Regions from separate parts of the Nonomuraea sp. H19 genome, predicted to be linked through region 1. Evidence: riboswitches for the same ligand, from Rfam matches in the RefSeq annotation. Region 1 holds a riboswitch; each other region holds the start of a gene.
What was found. Region 1 has a riboswitch for cyclic di-AMP ahead of ACTMTI_RS17315 (CHAP domain-containing protein). Riboswitches for the same ligand answer to the same signal wherever they lie in the genome.
Positions count from the first base shown of each region.

Region 2: another riboswitch for cyclic di-AMP. It lies ahead of ACTMTI_RS15835 (C40 family peptidase); the one in region 1 lies ahead of ACTMTI_RS17315 (CHAP domain-containing protein).
Region 3: another riboswitch for cyclic di-AMP. It lies ahead of ACTMTI_RS45045 (coiled-coil domain-containing protein); the one in region 1 lies ahead of ACTMTI_RS17315 (CHAP domain-containing protein).
Region 4: another riboswitch for cyclic di-AMP. It lies ahead of ACTMTI_RS40035 (glycoside hydrolase family 25 protein); the one in region 1 lies ahead of ACTMTI_RS17315 (CHAP domain-containing protein).

Region 1 covers NZ_JBQHCV010000007.1:195,020-198,837, forward strand. Annotated here, with positions in the region: gene ACTMTI_RS17305 (aldo/keto reductase) at 1-582, shown strand, start outside; gene ACTMTI_RS17310 (Gfo/Idh/MocA family protein) at 598-1,551, shown strand; cyclic di-AMP (ydaO/yuaA leader) riboswitch at 1,669-1,806, shown strand; gene ACTMTI_RS17315 (CHAP domain-containing protein) at 1,819-2,508, shown strand; gene ACTMTI_RS17320 (ABC transporter ATP-binding protein) at 2,561-3,421, opposite strand; gene ACTMTI_RS17325 (hypothetical protein) at 3,423-3,818, opposite strand, start outside.
Region 2 covers NZ_JBQHCV010000006.1:368,776-372,593, forward strand. Annotated here, with positions in the region: gene ACTMTI_RS15825 (M48 family metallopeptidase) at 1-226, opposite strand, end outside; gene ACTMTI_RS15830 (hypothetical protein) at 313-1,089, opposite strand; gene ACTMTI_RS15835 (C40 family peptidase) at 1,377-1,886, opposite strand; cyclic di-AMP (ydaO/yuaA leader) riboswitch at 1,960-2,119, opposite strand; gene ACTMTI_RS15840 (NYN domain-containing protein) at 2,688-3,818, opposite strand, start outside.
Region 3 covers NZ_JBQHCV010000029.1:16,033-19,850, reverse strand. Annotated here, with positions in the region: gene ACTMTI_RS45065 (TrpB-like pyridoxal phosphate-dependent enzyme) at 1-168, shown strand, start outside; gene ACTMTI_RS45060 (50S ribosomal protein bL37) at 205-282, opposite strand; gene ACTMTI_RS45055 (DeoR/GlpR family DNA-binding transcription regulator) at 419-1,198, shown strand; gene galT (galactose-1-phosphate uridylyltransferase) at 1,195-2,274, shown strand; cyclic di-AMP (ydaO/yuaA leader) riboswitch at 2,343-2,481, shown strand; gene ACTMTI_RS45045 (coiled-coil domain-containing protein) at 2,487-3,443, shown strand; gene ACTMTI_RS45040 (hypothetical protein) at 3,482-3,685, shown strand; gene ACTMTI_RS45035 (response regulator) at 3,805-3,818, opposite strand, start outside.
Region 4 covers NZ_JBQHCV010000023.1:95,372-99,189, forward strand. Annotated here, with positions in the region: gene ACTMTI_RS40025 (cellulose binding domain-containing protein) at 1-884, opposite strand, end outside; gene ACTMTI_RS40030 (phosphotransferase family protein) at 1,203-2,135, shown strand; cyclic di-AMP (ydaO/yuaA leader) riboswitch at 2,320-2,462, shown strand; gene ACTMTI_RS40035 (glycoside hydrolase family 25 protein) at 2,476-3,252, shown strand; gene ACTMTI_RS40040 (hypothetical protein) at 3,473-3,818, opposite strand, start outside.

The sequences.
Region 1 (3,818 bases):
CACCGCGCCGAGCAGGCCTTCGACGAGAGCCTGGCCCGGCTGGGCCTCGACTACGTCGATCTCTTCCTCATCCACTGGCCGGTCCCGAAGCAGGACAAGTACGTCCAGGCGTGGAAGGCCCTCGAAAAGATCTACCGTGACGGGCGGGCCAAGGCCATCGGCACCTCCAACTTCACCGCCGGGACCCTGACGCGGCTGATGGACGAGACCGGCATCAGGCCGTCGATCAACCAGATCGAGTTGCACCCGTACCTGCAGCAGCGCGAGATGCGCGCCTTCCACGAGGCCAACGGCATCCTGACCGAGGCGTGGAGCCCGCTCGGCCGGGGCAAGGGGCTGCTGGCCGACCCGGCGCTGGCCGTGCTGTCGGGGAAGTACGGCAAGACGCCCGCCCAGATCGTGCTGCGCTGGCACCTGCAGCTCGGCAACGTCGTCATCCCCAAGTCCGCGACCCCGTCGCGCATCGCCGAGAACATCGACGTGTTCGACTTCCTCCTCGACGCCGAGGACATGGCCGCGATCGGCGCGATGAACCGCAACCGGCGGATAGGACCCGACCCCGACACGTTCAGCATGACCTGAGTACGATCTGCCCTTGTGCGGGACTTTACTTGGGGCATAGCGGCGACCGGCGGCATCGCGCGTACCGTGGGGGCGGCCATCGTGGCCGAGCCCGGGATGCGGGTGGCCGCCGTCGGGTCCAGGAACCTCGGCCGGGCGCAGGCCCTGGCCGCGACGCTGGGCGCGGAGTCGGCCTACGACTCCTACGAGCGGCTGTGCGCCGATCCGGCCGTGGACGCGATCTACGTGGCGACGCCGCACGCCCAGCACCTGCAGGTCGCCGAGGCCGCCATCGCCGCCGGCAAGGCCGTGCTGTGCGAGAAGCCGCTCGCGGCGACCGTCGACGACGCCGAGAAGATGGTCCGGCTGGCGCGTGAGGCGGGCGTCTTCCTGATGGAGGCCATGTGGATGAGGTTCAACCCCCTCATCCAGAAGATCGCCGCCGATCCCCGCTTCGGGGAGATCCGCTCGGTGCAGGCGTCCTTCGGCTTCACCCTGCCCTATGATCCCGCGCATCGGCTGTGGGCGCCGGAGCTGGGCGGCGGGGCCCTGCTCGACCTGGGGATCTACCCGTTCGGGCTGGCCCAGCTGCTGCTCGGCATGCCCTCCGGCATGCGCGTCACCGGCTCGCTGGCGCCGAACGGCGTGGACGCCGAGGCCGCCGGCGTGCTGCTCTACCCCGGCGGCAGGCACGCCCTCGTGGAGACCTCATTGCTCGGGAACCACCCGAACCAGGCCTGCGTGGTGGGGACGGGGATGCGGGCGGACATCCAGGCGCCGTTCTGGGCGCCGCAGCGGATCGTCCTGACCGGGCCCTCCATGGAGCCGGAAGAGCATCTGCTCGATCCGGCCGACAACGGGTACGCCGGGGAGCTTCGCGAGGTCCGCGCCGCGACGGCCGAAGGCAGGACCGAAAGTTCGATCATGCCGCTTGACGAATCCCTTGCCATGATGGGCCTTCTGGCCGACGCCCGCCGGCAACTCGCCTAGCTGGCGTTTTATGTAGTTGTAATCCACTTGTCTTATGCATTACCTTATGGGGCATTCCGCAGCACATGTCCGGTTTATCCGGAGATGTCCGACCATCGCGTACGAGATCACAGGATCCACCTGTGACCGCTGAATCCGCCTGAGGGCGGAACCGGGGACCCACGTCCTTTGGGGTGAATCGGCACTTCGGTGCCGTAGGGCAGCTTCCACGTCCGAACCCGTCAGCTAACCCGGTAAGCGGTATGGAAGCAAGGAGTAACCCCCTCGATGGCCAAGCACCCCATTTCCGCTGCCCCAAAGATCTACTTCGCTCACGCCGCCCTCTGCGCAGCCGTCGTCGTCTCAGCCTTGGGCGCTCACACCGCCACGGCGTACGCCGCCACCATCAAGGCCGGGCATCCGGTCACCACGGTCAACGACCGCCCCGAAGCCGACTCCGCCAAGCGCGGACAAGTCCGGGTCAACGTCACCGCCTCCCAGGTCCTGGCCCTGGCCAAGTCCCAGGTCGGCACCACCGAGAACGCCGCCGGCGGCGGCACCCCGTACCAGCAGTGGTACGCCAACTCGCAGCGAGCCGCCGAGACCCTCGCCCGCGACGGCGGCACCCGCACCGAGTACCTGAACGCCCCCTGGTGCGCGATGTTCGTCTCCTGGGTCGGCGAGCACACCGGCGCCCGCCCGCAGGTCGGCTGGGACGCCTGGACCGTCGCCCACGCCAAATGGTTCGCCGCCAACAACCGCTTCGGCACCGTCCCCAAGCCCGGCGCCATCGTGTTCTTCTCCTGGAAGGGCAGCAAGAACATCAAGGACATCCAGCACGTCGGGTTCGTCGAGAAGGACAACCAGGACGGCACCATCACCACCATCGAGGGCAACACCGGCAACGGCCGCGTCGAAGAGCGCGTCCGGCCGACGGCGCAGGTCGTCGGCTACGGCTACCCCCAGTACGCCGGCTGAGCCCCCGCAGCCGGAAGGAGCGCGCGCCCCACGCGGGGCGCGCGCTCCTGTTTCAGCCGTCCATGAGCGCCAGGTAGCCGTCCTCCAGCGTGGGCTCGGCCGGCCGCGCGCCCGGATCCGGCGGCGCCGCCGCCACCACCCGGTAACGCATCCCCGCCCCCTCCGGCAGCGCCGACACCACCCGCCCCGCGGCCGGCGCCGCGCCCGCCGTGGTCACCGTCCACACCCGCCGGTCGGCATGCGAGACCAGCTCCCGCACCGTCCCCTGGAACGCCAGCCGCCCCTTGGCCAGCACCGCCAGCATCTGGCACGTCTGCGCCACGTCGTCCACGATGTGCGTGCTCAGCAGCACCGTACGGTCGCCGGCCAGCTGCGACAGCAGCATGCGGAACCGGATCCGCTCCTCCGGGTCCAGCCCCGTCGTCGGCTCGTCCACGATCAGCAGCCGCGGATCGGCCAGCAGCGCCTGCGCGATGCCCACCCGCCGCAGCATGCCCCCGGAGAACCCCTTCAGCTTGCGATCCGCCACCTCCGGCAGTCCCACCAGCTCAAGCAACTCGCTGATCCTGCGCCGCCGCGCCGACCTGGAGTGCAGGCCCTTCAGCAACGCGATGTAGTCCAGGAAGCGCCGGGCGCTCAGATCCGGGTAGACCCCCAGGTCCTGCGGCAGGTAGCCGAGCACCCGCTGCACCGCCAGCCGCCCCTCCGCCGTCGCCACGTCGTGGCCGCCGATCATCACCCGGCCCGCGGTCGGCCGCAGCAGCCCGGACAGGATCCGCATGAGCGTGGTCTTGCCCGCGCCGTTGGAGCCCAGCAGGCCGTACATGCCGGTCGGCACCACCAGGCTCAGCTCGTCCAGGGCACGCGTGCCGCCCTTGAAGGTCTTGGTCAGGCCGGAAACGTCGATACGCATGTCAGTCCTCGCTTCTGGACGCATGGAGACGGACCAGGGACAGCACGGCCGCGGCCAGCACGATCATCACGCCGATCCACAGCCCGGCGGTCGCCGGGGTGTGATCGGGGCGCAGGAAGTCGAGCACGGCCGCCGGATCGGGCCCGTAGTCGATCGGGTACGGGGCGATGATGCCGTACCTGACGTACTCACCGGTCGCCGAGAAGATCGTGTGCGACAGCGTGGGCATCATGGTCGCCGGGATCAGGTTGCCCCAGAACCAGTAGGCCACGAACAGCACGCGGAACATCATCGGCGGCAGCAGCAACGGCCCCGCGAACGCCAGCGCCCCTATGAACACCAGCCCCGGCAGGACAGAGGCCAGGAAGGTCAGCGCCGCCCACCCGAGTGCCGACGG
Region 2 (3,818 bases), on a different contig from region 1:
TGAGCGCGAGCGACAGGTAGCCCGGCAGGCTGGTGGCCGCGTCGAACGCCTTCGCGCGGGCGATCTCGGCCGCGCTGAAGTCACGGGCGGGATCGGGCGGCCCCGAGGCCAGCACCCGCCACGGCGTGCTGAACGCGGCCACGGCCACGATCACGACGCCCAGCAGCACCAGCGCCACCCCTGCGGGCCTCCGCGGCCGCCCGTCGCCGCCGTCCTCTCCGGCCATGCTCCCCCTATGCTCCCGGTCCACGGGATCCCCCGGATCCGGATCCCCCGTCGAGACTCCTCCCTGTGTCACATCCTCCGCCTCTCTTACGCGAGCCGATCCCGTACGTAGTCGCGCCACCGTTCCGTCAGCGTGGCCGTGGAGAGCCCGAGCGAGGCGAGCGCCCGGTCGACGCCGGCCGCCTGGGCATCACGGTAGAGCCTCACCAGCGTCTCCTCACCGAACCGGTCGGCGAGGAAGCGACACGCCAGCCACGCCTCCTGGTACGCCCGTGCGAGCCGTATGGGGTCGCGGCCGTCCGCGGCGAATGCGGCCGGTCCCGGCAATCCGGGCGGCAACCGCCCAGCCCGCACCTCGGCGGCCAGCTCAGCGGCGGCGATCCGCACGGGCAGCCCGGCGTCCCGATAGCCCACGTAGTCGGCGAACCCCTCATAAAGCCAGGGAGGCAGCCGATCGGTGCCCGCCACGACGTGGGTGAGCTCATGCGTGAGAACGACGTCCTTGCCGATGGCATTGAGCCTGGCGAAGACCTCGGGAACGACGATCACCCTGCCGCCGTCGGCCACCGCCGCCAGCCCGTCGAACCTTCCGGCCCCGGCCAGCCGAGCCGCCTCCGCCGCGGAGTCCGGGACGACGACCAGCGGCCGCACGCTCCGGCGGAGAACGTCCGAGACCCGCCGCCCGGCGGTGTCGGCCCGCCGCGCCAGCTCCTCGAGCTCACCGCGCGGCGCACGGTGACCGACGACGACGGAACGCGCCCCATGCGCCACGACCACACCGTCGCGCCACAGGCCACGCGCTTCAGGGGGGAGAACGGGGGGTTCGGGGGCGCTGCCGGGGACGAGGAGCAGGAGAACGGCCATCGCAGCTCGTCGGCTCACCCGCTCGGACACGCTGCCCGATCGTAGTCGGCCGCCGACCTGGATCGCGCACGAAGGCCAGGCGGCGGACCATGGCGATGGCCCGCTGTGCGCCGTTGCGGCGGCTCGCCACGTGCGGGTCAGCGGGCGTCTTCCTGGAGGCCGCCGGCCACGTGCGGCGGGTGGCGTGCCGTTGGCTTGCCGTACGAGAAGGGAGAACCCCAGCGCACGACGGCGAGGGAGGTGCGGGGAAAGACAGAGCCCCGCCCGAGATCGGGCGGGGCTGTGAATTAAATACCGGGGCGAACCGCGCCGACGAACGACGACTTGCGCCATCCGCTCAGCTTGACGATTTGCACCCGATAGCCTGTCCGCGGCGAGTGGATCATCTTGCCGTTGCCGACATACATGCCCACGTGGCCGAGCCCGCTGAAGAACAGCAGGTCGCCTGGCTGGAGGTTCTTCCAGGAGACCTTCCGCTTGATGCGGGCGAACTGGCTTGCCGCCACGCGCGGGAGCTTCACTCCGGCCTTTTTCCAGGCGTACTGGGTGAGACCGGAACAATCGAACGAGCCGGGGCCGTCGGCGCCGTAACGGTACGGGTCACCGATCTGCTTCTTGGCCACGGCGATGGCCTTGCTGGCCCTTTCCTTCTGCCGAGCGATCCTGGCCGCCGCCGCGGACTTGGCCGATTTGGCGGTGGTCGCCGCCTTGGCCGTGGTGGCGGTGGTGGCCGAATCGCTCGTCGCCGCCCGCGCCGTTGGGGCATGGAGGATCAGACCTCCGGCCGTCACGGTCATCGTGAGCGCTACTCCGCTCAGGGCAAGGCGGGACAGACGGGGGTTTTGCAGGGAGGTAGACAGGATTTCTCCTTGAGTCTTCCACGAACGCCTACCGGGTTAGCTGACGGATTCGGGCCTGGAAGTCGCCCTACGGCGCGTTACGCGCCGATTCACCCCTGATCCCTGGGGAAGGGATCCATGGTTCCCCGGCTCCGTGCCTCCTGGCTGCACGGACTCGGCAGATCGCCGCCTCATTGAGGTGTCTATATGGGGATGTCGGCGGCGACCGACGGATCTCTATCTGATTCACATCGGGTGACCGATGCCGGTTCGCGACGGCATGGGTTGTCGCCGCGAGGCCAGAAGCTACGCCGAGAGGTCAAGGTTCGGCAAAACGCCAGTCAGGTTGTAAAGATCAGATAACGGGGCCAGTAAGGAAGGAAATCCCTGCTGGAACACCAGGTTTCGTTATGCAAATGTGACCCTGGTCACAATTCCTGGCGCAGGGGTTTGTAAGGTCCCAGATTGTCGCTTTTGTCACACTTTTCGCGCCGCCACCCTGAGCCCCGGCTCCCCCCTTCCGCCGGGCTGGCGCGAGTGTGCAAAGAGGAGAAGATGAGCCGGCGTCGGCAATGCGTGGCCGTTGAAGACCGAAATCACCCATCCTTGGACCCGGAAACGGGCCAGGATGGCAAGAGACGCTACGGGCGGACGGCGCCGATGATGGTGCTGCCGTAGTCGGAAAGCTTGACGACCTTGATGACGCCGCCCGTCAGCGGCGGCTGCGCCAGGTGCGCGGCCACCGGCACCCTCCGTTATTCAGGCCCGGCCCAGCCTGCGCAGCAGCAGAGCGGACGGAACGGGTCTGGCTCCCATCCGCATGACGGACTCGGCCACCTCGCGGTCCGACGACACCACGGCGATGGCCCGGCCGGGCGGCTCAGCGCGTACGAGCTGGCGGATGAGGTCGTCGGCGATCTCCCCCGGCGCGCTGAACAGCACGCGCACCCCCCGCGGCGCCACCACCTGGACGGGGGCGTTGAGCTCGGCGCCGTCGAACACCACGGTCACCTCGACCCTGGTCTGCGCGACCAGCCCGCCGAGCCCGGTCATCAGCCGGTTGCGCTGGTCGGCGAGCGTGAGCGTGCCGTAACCGGTTTTCGTGACGTTGTAGCCGTCGATGATCAGGTGCACCTGCGGCACGGCCAGAATCTGGTCGAGGAGCTGCGGGTCGTCGTCGGCCAGTGCCCGCGCGGGCACTCCGCGCACGCCGGGACGCTCCCCGGTGATCGCCGCGACCGAGTCGGCGGGCCGGCTGATCGTCGTGGGCAGGGCGAGCTCCCTGCGCAGTCCCGCGGAGGCGTCCTGCAGCGCGTCGAGCAGCACCCTGATGCGGGCGTCCTCGATGCTCCGGCCCTCACGGGCGGCCCGGCGCGAGGCTTCGAGCTGCCTTTCCACGTCGGCCAGCCGCTCGCGCAGCCGCCGCAGCTCGGCCTCGCCGGCACTGCCCGCGGCCGAGGCGGCGGTTCTGGCCTCCTCGGCCGCGTGCTCCATCTCCTCGGCCCGCGCCAGCGCGGCCTTGGCGCGCTCGCGGGCGTCGTGCAGCTTACGTCGTAGATCGGAGTTTTCCGCGCGGGCGAGCTTGATCTGCTCGCGCAGCCGGTCGGCCTCCTCCTTGGCGGCGCTCTTCTGCGCGGTGAGCTGCTCGCGCAGCCGCGAGACCACCTCCTCGCGCTCCGACCCCTCGGCCGCCGCGGCCGACTGCTCCAGGTCGGTGCGGGCGGCCTCGATCATCTCCGCCCAGCCGGGCGGCCGGGTGAGGTACGCAGCCGCGGCCACCAGCACGGGGTCGGCGGCGGGCGGCACGTTGCCGTCGGCCAGCGAGGCTACGAGCTCGGGCCACCCGGCGGCCACCGACTCGGCGACCAGCTCGCGGAACTTCTTGTCGTT
Region 3 (3,818 bases), on a different contig from region 1:
GCGCTGCGCTGCAAGGAGAGCGGCCGTGAAAAGGTCATCTTGACCGCGCTCTGCGGCCACGGGCACTTCGACCTCGGCGCCTACGACCGCTACCTGGCCGGGCAGTTGGAGGACTACACGCTTCCGCAGGACCGCATCGACCAGGCCCTGGCCGAGCTCCCCGGGTGAAAACGGGATGGCCGCCGGATGGAGGCGGCCACCCCGTCACTTCGCCGTGGGGCGCTTGCCGTGGTTAGCCTTCTTCTTCTTGCGTGCCCTGCCCTTGCGTGCGCGCTTGGCCATGAGTTCCCTCCCGATGATCGGTAGGCGTGCCTTCAAGGTCTCTCTCTTACGGCGATCGGGCAAGCGACACGCGCGAACTAACATTCCCCAACATATTCGTGTCATAATTTGGTGGAATCTGTTGGAAGGAGCGGGCGTGCTCGCACAGCAGCGTCAACAGGCGATTCTCGAGCGCGTGCGAAGCAACGGCGGCGTGCGGGTGGCCGACCTCGTACGCGAGCTCGGCGTTTCCGACATGACCATCCGCCGCGACCTGGAGGTGCTGGCCGAGCGCGGGCTGGTGGAGAAGGTGCACGGCGGTGCGACCGCCGTCGGCCCCGGCTCGACCGAGGAGCCCGGCTTCACCGCCAAATCCGCCCGCCAGCAGCAGGAGAAAGAGGCCATCGCGCGGCGCGCGGCCCAGCTCGTGCGGCCCGGCACCGCCGTGGCGCTGTCCGCGGGGACCACGACCTGGGCGCTGGCCCATCACCTGATCGGCGTGCCGGAGCTCACGGTGATCACCAACTCGATCCCCGTCGCCGACGTGTTCCACCGCAACCCGCGCGCCGACCGCACGGTCGTGCTGACCGGTGGCGTACGCACGCCCTCGGACGCACTGGTCGGCCCGGTGGCCGTGGCCGCGATCCGCCGTCTCCACGTCGACACGCTCTTCCTCGGCGTGCACGGGATGAGCGTGCGCGCCGGGTTCACCACGCCCAACCTGCTCGAGTCCGAGACCGACAGGGAATTGGTGGCGGCCGCGCACCGGCTGGTCGTCCCCGCAGACCACACCAAGTGGAACACCGTCGGCATCAGCACCATCGCCGAGCTGAGTGAGGCCGACGTGGTCATCAGCGACCCGGGGTTGCCCGAGGACGCACGCACCGAACTGGCCGAACGCGCCGGAGAATTGATCATCGCGGAGGGCACCCCTTGAAACGCACCATCACCCATCTGGCCGACGGCCGAGAGCTGATCTACTTCGACCTGCGGGACGACGCCGACCGGAGCGCGATCGACCGGCGGGAGCTGGACTCTCGGCCCGTGGCCTCCGAGATGCGTTACGACCCGCTGACGGAGGAGTGGATCGCGATCGCGGGTCACCGGCAGACGCGGACGTTCCAGCCGACCGGGACGGCGGCCGAGTGCCCGCTGTGCCCGTCGTCGGACACGCGGTCGTCGGAGATCCCGGCGTACGACTACGACGTGGTGGTGTTCGAGAACCGCTTCCCCTCTTTTTCTGGAAATTTTGGGACTTATCAGGATGTGGGCGGGCTGAGTGAGGTCCGTCCGGGGGTGGGGAGGTGCGAGGTGGTCTGCTTCACCTCCGAACACTCCTCCTCCTTCTCCCGGCTCTCCGACGCCCAGGTGGAACTGGTCATGGAGGCGTGGGCGGACCGTACGGCCGAGCTGTCCGGGATCGAGGGCGTGGAGCAGGTGTTCTGCTTCGAGAACCGGGGCTCGGAGATCGGCATCACGCTCGCTCACCCGCACGGCCAGATCTACGCCTACCCGTACATCACGCCCCGGACCCGGCTCCAGCTCGGCGCCGCGGCCCGCTACAAGGGTCCGGGCAACCTGTTCGCCGACGTGCTGGCGGCCGAACGCGCCGCCGGGACGCGGGTGGTGGCCGCCAACGAGCTGTGGACGGCGTTCGTGCCGGCCGCCGCACGCTGGCCGTTCGAGGTGCACATCTACCCGCATCGGCAGGTGGCCGACCTGGCGGCGCTGACGGAGGCGGAGCGGGCCGCGTTCGCGCCGCTCTACACCTCGGTGCTGCGGGCGTTCGACGGGCTGTTCGGGGTCGTGATGCCGTACATCTCGGCCTGGCACCAGGCGCCCGTGCGGCAGGACCGCGAGCTGGCGTACCTGCACCTGGAGCTGTTCAGCATCAGGCGCGCGCCCGGGAAGCTGAAGTATCTGGCCGGGTCCGAGTCGGCGATGGGCGCCTTCGTCAACGACGTGCTGCCGGAGGAGGCCGCACGCATGCTTCGATCACAAGTAGATCACTAATGGATTTCTAGTTAAGGTCGCATTACTCGTGATCTACCATTAATATCCCCTTATGCACCATCCGTAACGGCTGGCGCACGCCTAATCCCGGGCGCGGTGCCCGGGAGCCGGGGACCCATGCACTTGGGGTGAATCCACTTCGGTGGTAGGGAAGCAACTCCCATCCCGAACCCGTCAGCTAACCCGGTCGGCAGAGGGAGAGGAAACACCACGTGGCGGCTTCGTCCCCCGTGAGTCTTGCCATCGGTCTGATCGCCGCCGCCGCCGTCGCCTTCCTTCCGGCGACCACGGCGTCGGCGGCCCCCAAACCCACTGAATCCGAGCTCCGCACCCAGCTGAAGCAGCTCAACAGCAAGGTCGACAAGCTCATCGAGAAGTACAACCTCAAGCGGGTCGAACTGGCCAAGGCGCAGGAGGCCGCGAAGGCGGCGAAGGAGCGCCTGGCCACGGCGGAGCAGACGCTGGCGGCGACCGAGCAGCGCGTCGGCGAGATCGCCCGGCTGCGCTACCAGAACGGCGACCCCTCCGTGCCGAGCTTCATGCTCCCGGAGAACGGCGGCAGCGCGGCCGTACTCAACCAGGTGACGGCCGAGCAGCAGGCGCTCGTGAACGGCGTGGCCAAGGCGCGCGACGACAAGAAGAAGGCCGCCGACGAGGCCGTCGCGCTCGCCAACGAGATCCGCGGGGACGCGGCCGAGGTGGACAAGCAGCGCGACGAGGCCGAGGACGTCATCGACGACATCAAGAAGAAGCTCGAGGACCTCGTGCCGTTCGGCACGGGCCGCAAGAGCAACGGCAGCTGGGCCCCCGAACTGCCCTCGGGCGCGGACAACATCACCTCCCGTACGCGTCTCATGCGCGCGCAGGTCCAGAAGAACTTCGCGCTGCCGTACGCGGTGGGCTGCTTCCGCGCGGGCTCCGACGGCGAGCATCCGCTGGGCCGGGCCTGCGACTTCATGATGAGCACCGGCGGCTCGATGCCCACGGCCGCCAACAACGCCCTGGGCGACCGGATCGCGGATTGGGCCATCAAGAACAAGGACAAGATCGGCGTCAAGTACGTGATCTGGAAGCAGCGCATCAACATGGGCTCGGGCTGGCGGGCGATGTCGAACCGCGGCAGCGTCACCGAGAACCACTTCGACCACGTGCACATCTCGATGTACTGAGAATGGGACGAATAGCATCTGGTGAGCTATTCGCACACTTGAAGAAGACGACCCAGCTCGGCATCGACGCCCGTCCCGACCGCAGCAGCGCCCTGCTCGACCACGCTCGCCAGCTTCCGCCGCCCGTCATCGGCAAACTCCTCGGTCTTGCGCCAGGAACCGTCGAGCGGTGGGCGACGATCTCCGGCGGTCGATGGGTCCGCTACGGCGACGCGGCCGGCCGCACACCCGGCCGGATGTGACACGAGAGTCGACGAGGCGCGCTGATCGCGCGGCGGGCGACGCCTTCCAGCGCATGCGCTCCGTCCAACGGGCTCTTGACCTGCTGGGCAAGGTGCGCACTCGAAGACAAGCTCAAGGGTCAGGACTGTTCAG
Region 4 (3,818 bases), on a different contig from region 1:
GCCGCCATGTCCAGGATCGGGTCAGTGTTGCCGCTCCAGGACCAGCCGAGGTAGCCGAGACCCCGCGAGTTCGCCTCGGACAGCAGCGTTTCGTGATCCACCTCGTTGGCGCCGAACCGCCAGCCGAATTCGCCGATGACCAGCGGCCATCCGTTGGCCTGGAACCGGTTGAGGTAGTCGGTGATCGCCGCGGCGCTGTTGAAGACGGCGTACATGTGGATGGACAGCACGGTGTTGTGCCGGCTGTCCGCGTTCAGGATCGTCTGGGCGTTGTCGCGCATGACGTACTGCCAGTCCTGGCCCCAGTTCGGCGCGTCGACCATGAGCAGGTGCTCGAAACCGTTGCTGCGCATCTTCTGGATGGCGGCGGTGGTCGCGCCGATCCACTGACTGGCGTTGGTGTTGCCGATCGGCTCGTTGCCGATGTTGATCACGACGTGGTTCTCCTGGCCGACGAGCGCGCTCTTCTGGCTGATCCAGTAGTTGACCGCTTCGTCGAGCGTGGCGGCCGCGCCTTCCTCGCCGTACCCGGTGGTGTCGTGTACCTCCAAGACGCAGATCAGCCGGTTCTGCTTGCACAGGGAGATCACATTGGAGACGTCGGTGGACGGGCCCCACCGCTTGCCGCTGCCCAGTACCACGCGCACGGTGTTGGCCCCGAGCGCCTTGATGTTGGCGAAAGAGCTGGTCTGGTTCGTGAACCAGACGTGGGGGTGGTTGACCCCGCGCATGATGAAATTCTGGCCGTTGGCCTCGACGATCTTCGTACCGCTGACGTGGAGCCCCACGGCCGCATGCGCGGGCGGAATGCCCGTGAGCATGACGGCGCACAACGCTACGGCCAAGGCGACGAGTGCCGCGCCGGCCGCGGCAAGCCACGGCATGGATCTCATCTCGGATCTCACCTCGCTGATTTCGCAACGGCGGCAACGCGCCAGCGCTCGAGGGCCCCGCTGGAGCGCATCCCAGAATGAACGCAGACCACCACATCCGTACAGCCACGGGCGCACCGCCCTAATAACCGCCCAGCCCAGCCTGTTGACTGTCAAGCGCATGCCGAGCTGGCCAAACGTGCCCGAATCACGTCAAGAACGATCTCCTCGGAGTCTCCCTGCGGCCCGCTTGACCGTGAAAGTTCCACGCCGGCGCAGCTGCTGAAAAGCGCGAGCAGAGCAAGCGCAGACCGTGTCAGCATCTCGATCATGCTGGAATACGAGATGGGTGACGAGACGCTGGCCGCCATCGCCGGCCGGCACGGGTTCGCCGCCGAAGAGGTGCGGCCCATTCCGGCAGGGGTGGCCAACCATGTCTTCCTGCTCGGGAACGACCTGGTCCTGCGCATCCCACGGACCGAGCAGTTCCTCCCGGACCTGGTGAAGGAGGCCGCGGTCATCCCCGCCGCCCGGAAGGCGGGCGTGCGCACTCCGGATGTCGTCGCCTTCGATGACACCTGCTCGGTGGTGGACGTGCCCTACATGGTGCTCGCCCGAGCGCCTGGGGCGGATCTCGTACGTCTCACGCTGCCCGCCGCCGTGACGAACCGCGTCTTCCAACAGGTGGGGCGGGAGCTGGCCATGCTGCACCGGCTGTCCCCGGCGACGGCGTCAGATCTCCCCATCCCCACGGACGACGGCACCGCTGATCCCTGGGCGCTGACCAGCCGCCTCCTGGCAGAAGGCTGGATCGACGCGGAGGCGGCCGGCTGGCTCACCGGCTGGTTCGACCGGCTCTCCGTGCATCTCCCCGCCGACCCGCCCCTGGTCCTGGTCCACGGCGACATCGCTCCGCAGAACCTGCTCGTCTCCCCGGAGACGGCCCAGCTCACCGGCATCGTGGATTGGGGCGATGCCCACTGGGCGGACTCTGCGATCGAGTTCGCCAAGATTCCTTTGACCGGCATCCCGGCCATGCTCGACGGCTACCGGCAAGAAGCCGGCGATGGAACCGCCGCGAACACACCCGCCTGGGAAGCACGTGTGCTCTGGTTTCACCTCATGTGGGCCCTCGGTCGCCTGCCCGACCCCGTTCCCCGCCCGGACGAACGCCACTGGACGGCCCCTCCGGCCAGCCGCCTCCTGGGTCTGCTTCGCTTCTTCACCTCAGCGCCACCAGCTCCATGGGGCGATCTCACTTAGTCCAGCGGTGTGGTTCTCATCAGACGCCTCAGCACCGGCTGCCACACGACTCCCGACAAGGACGTCACAACTCGCCGACCAGGGATTTGTCCACTTGTCAGTCTTTTAGTTAATACATTATCTTTTGCGACATACGTCCGGTTTGTGCCGGTCGTGTTTTGACCATCGCATGACATCACAGGCCCACCTGTGACCGCTGAGTCCGCCCGCGGGCGGAGCCGGGGACCCACTCGTACGTACTTGGGGTGAATTGGCACCGAGGTGCCATAGGGCAGCTTCCACGCCCGAACCCGTCAGCTAACCCGGTAAGCGGTATGGAAGCAAGGAGAACCCCCGACCGATGGCCGACCACCGTCTTACCTCTGCCCCGAAGATCATGGCCAGCCGCATGGCCACCCCCGGCATCATCCGCAAGGTCGCGGCAACCGCGGTGGCAACCGTGGTGGCCACCGCAGTGGCCACGACGATGGCCACCGCAGTGGCAGCCACGTCCGCCGCCGTAGCAGCCCCGTCCGTCGCCGGCCCCGCGCACGCCGACGAGCTCATCTACGGCCAGGACGTCTCCAACTACCAGCCGACGCACGACTGGGCCGCCAGCGGCGCCAAGTTCGGCATCGTCAAGGCGACCGAGGGCACCGATTTCACCGACCGCGCCTTCGCCCGCCACTGGGCCGAGATGGCCGGGCGGAACATCGTGCGCGGCGCCTACCACTACGCCCACCCGGCCAGCGACCCCGTCGCCGAGGCCGACTTCTTCCTGTCGGTGGTGAACCGGCAGCCGGCCAAGCCCGGCGACCTCCTGGCCCTGGACCTGGAGACCACCGACGGCAAGTCCGCGGCTCACGTCAACGCCTGGGCCAAGACGTGGCTGGAGCGGGTGAAGGCCAAGACCGGCGTCACCCCGCTGTTCTACTCCGGCTGGAACTTCGCCACCAAGTACGGCGACGGCCTCGGCCAGTATCCGTTGTGGGTCGCCCACTACAGCAAGGCCAGAGGCACGGTCACGCCGCCCCCGCCGTGGAAGAGCTGGACCATCCACCAGTACACCGACAATCCGGTGGACCAGAACGTCTCCTCCGTGAGCCTGGACCAGCTCCGCGCCCTGGGCCGTAAGTAACCGGCATCATCCCCGGCCGCGCGGCACGCCCCATACGTGCCGCGCTCCGGCGTCCGGCACCTGCTCGGTCACGCCAGCCCGAGCAGCACCGCGCGTTCGACGGGCGAGTACGCACCGTCGCGGCGGTCGAGCTCAAGAGGGCTGGCCGGCAGGAGCGGCGGCTGGGCGATGAAGGGGGGACGGTGCCGCGGTGGGGCTGTGCGCCGTGGATGAGGAACGGTCACCCTCCGGGACCCGTGGGCTGGATCGGCGCGCCGTCGCCGTTCTTGGGCAGGTCCCCGCGTTCCACCGGGCTGGGCGGAGGGGCCGGCGTGCCGCCGTCGCCGACAGCCGGGCGGGCTCCTTCCGCCGCCTCCTTCAGCACGCTCCGGTCCATCTGCCCGACGTCGCAGATGAGCCGCAGGTGGTAGCCCTTGCGTACGGCCACGTACTCCTGGAGGCCGTCCTTCACCGTGAACCAGTTGTCCCCGTCCCGCTCGCAGGTGCCGGAGCATTTGTACTGCCCGCGTTCGATCCGCATCTCCACCCGCTTGCCGTCAGGAGCGGTGTAGAAGGCGCCGAACCCG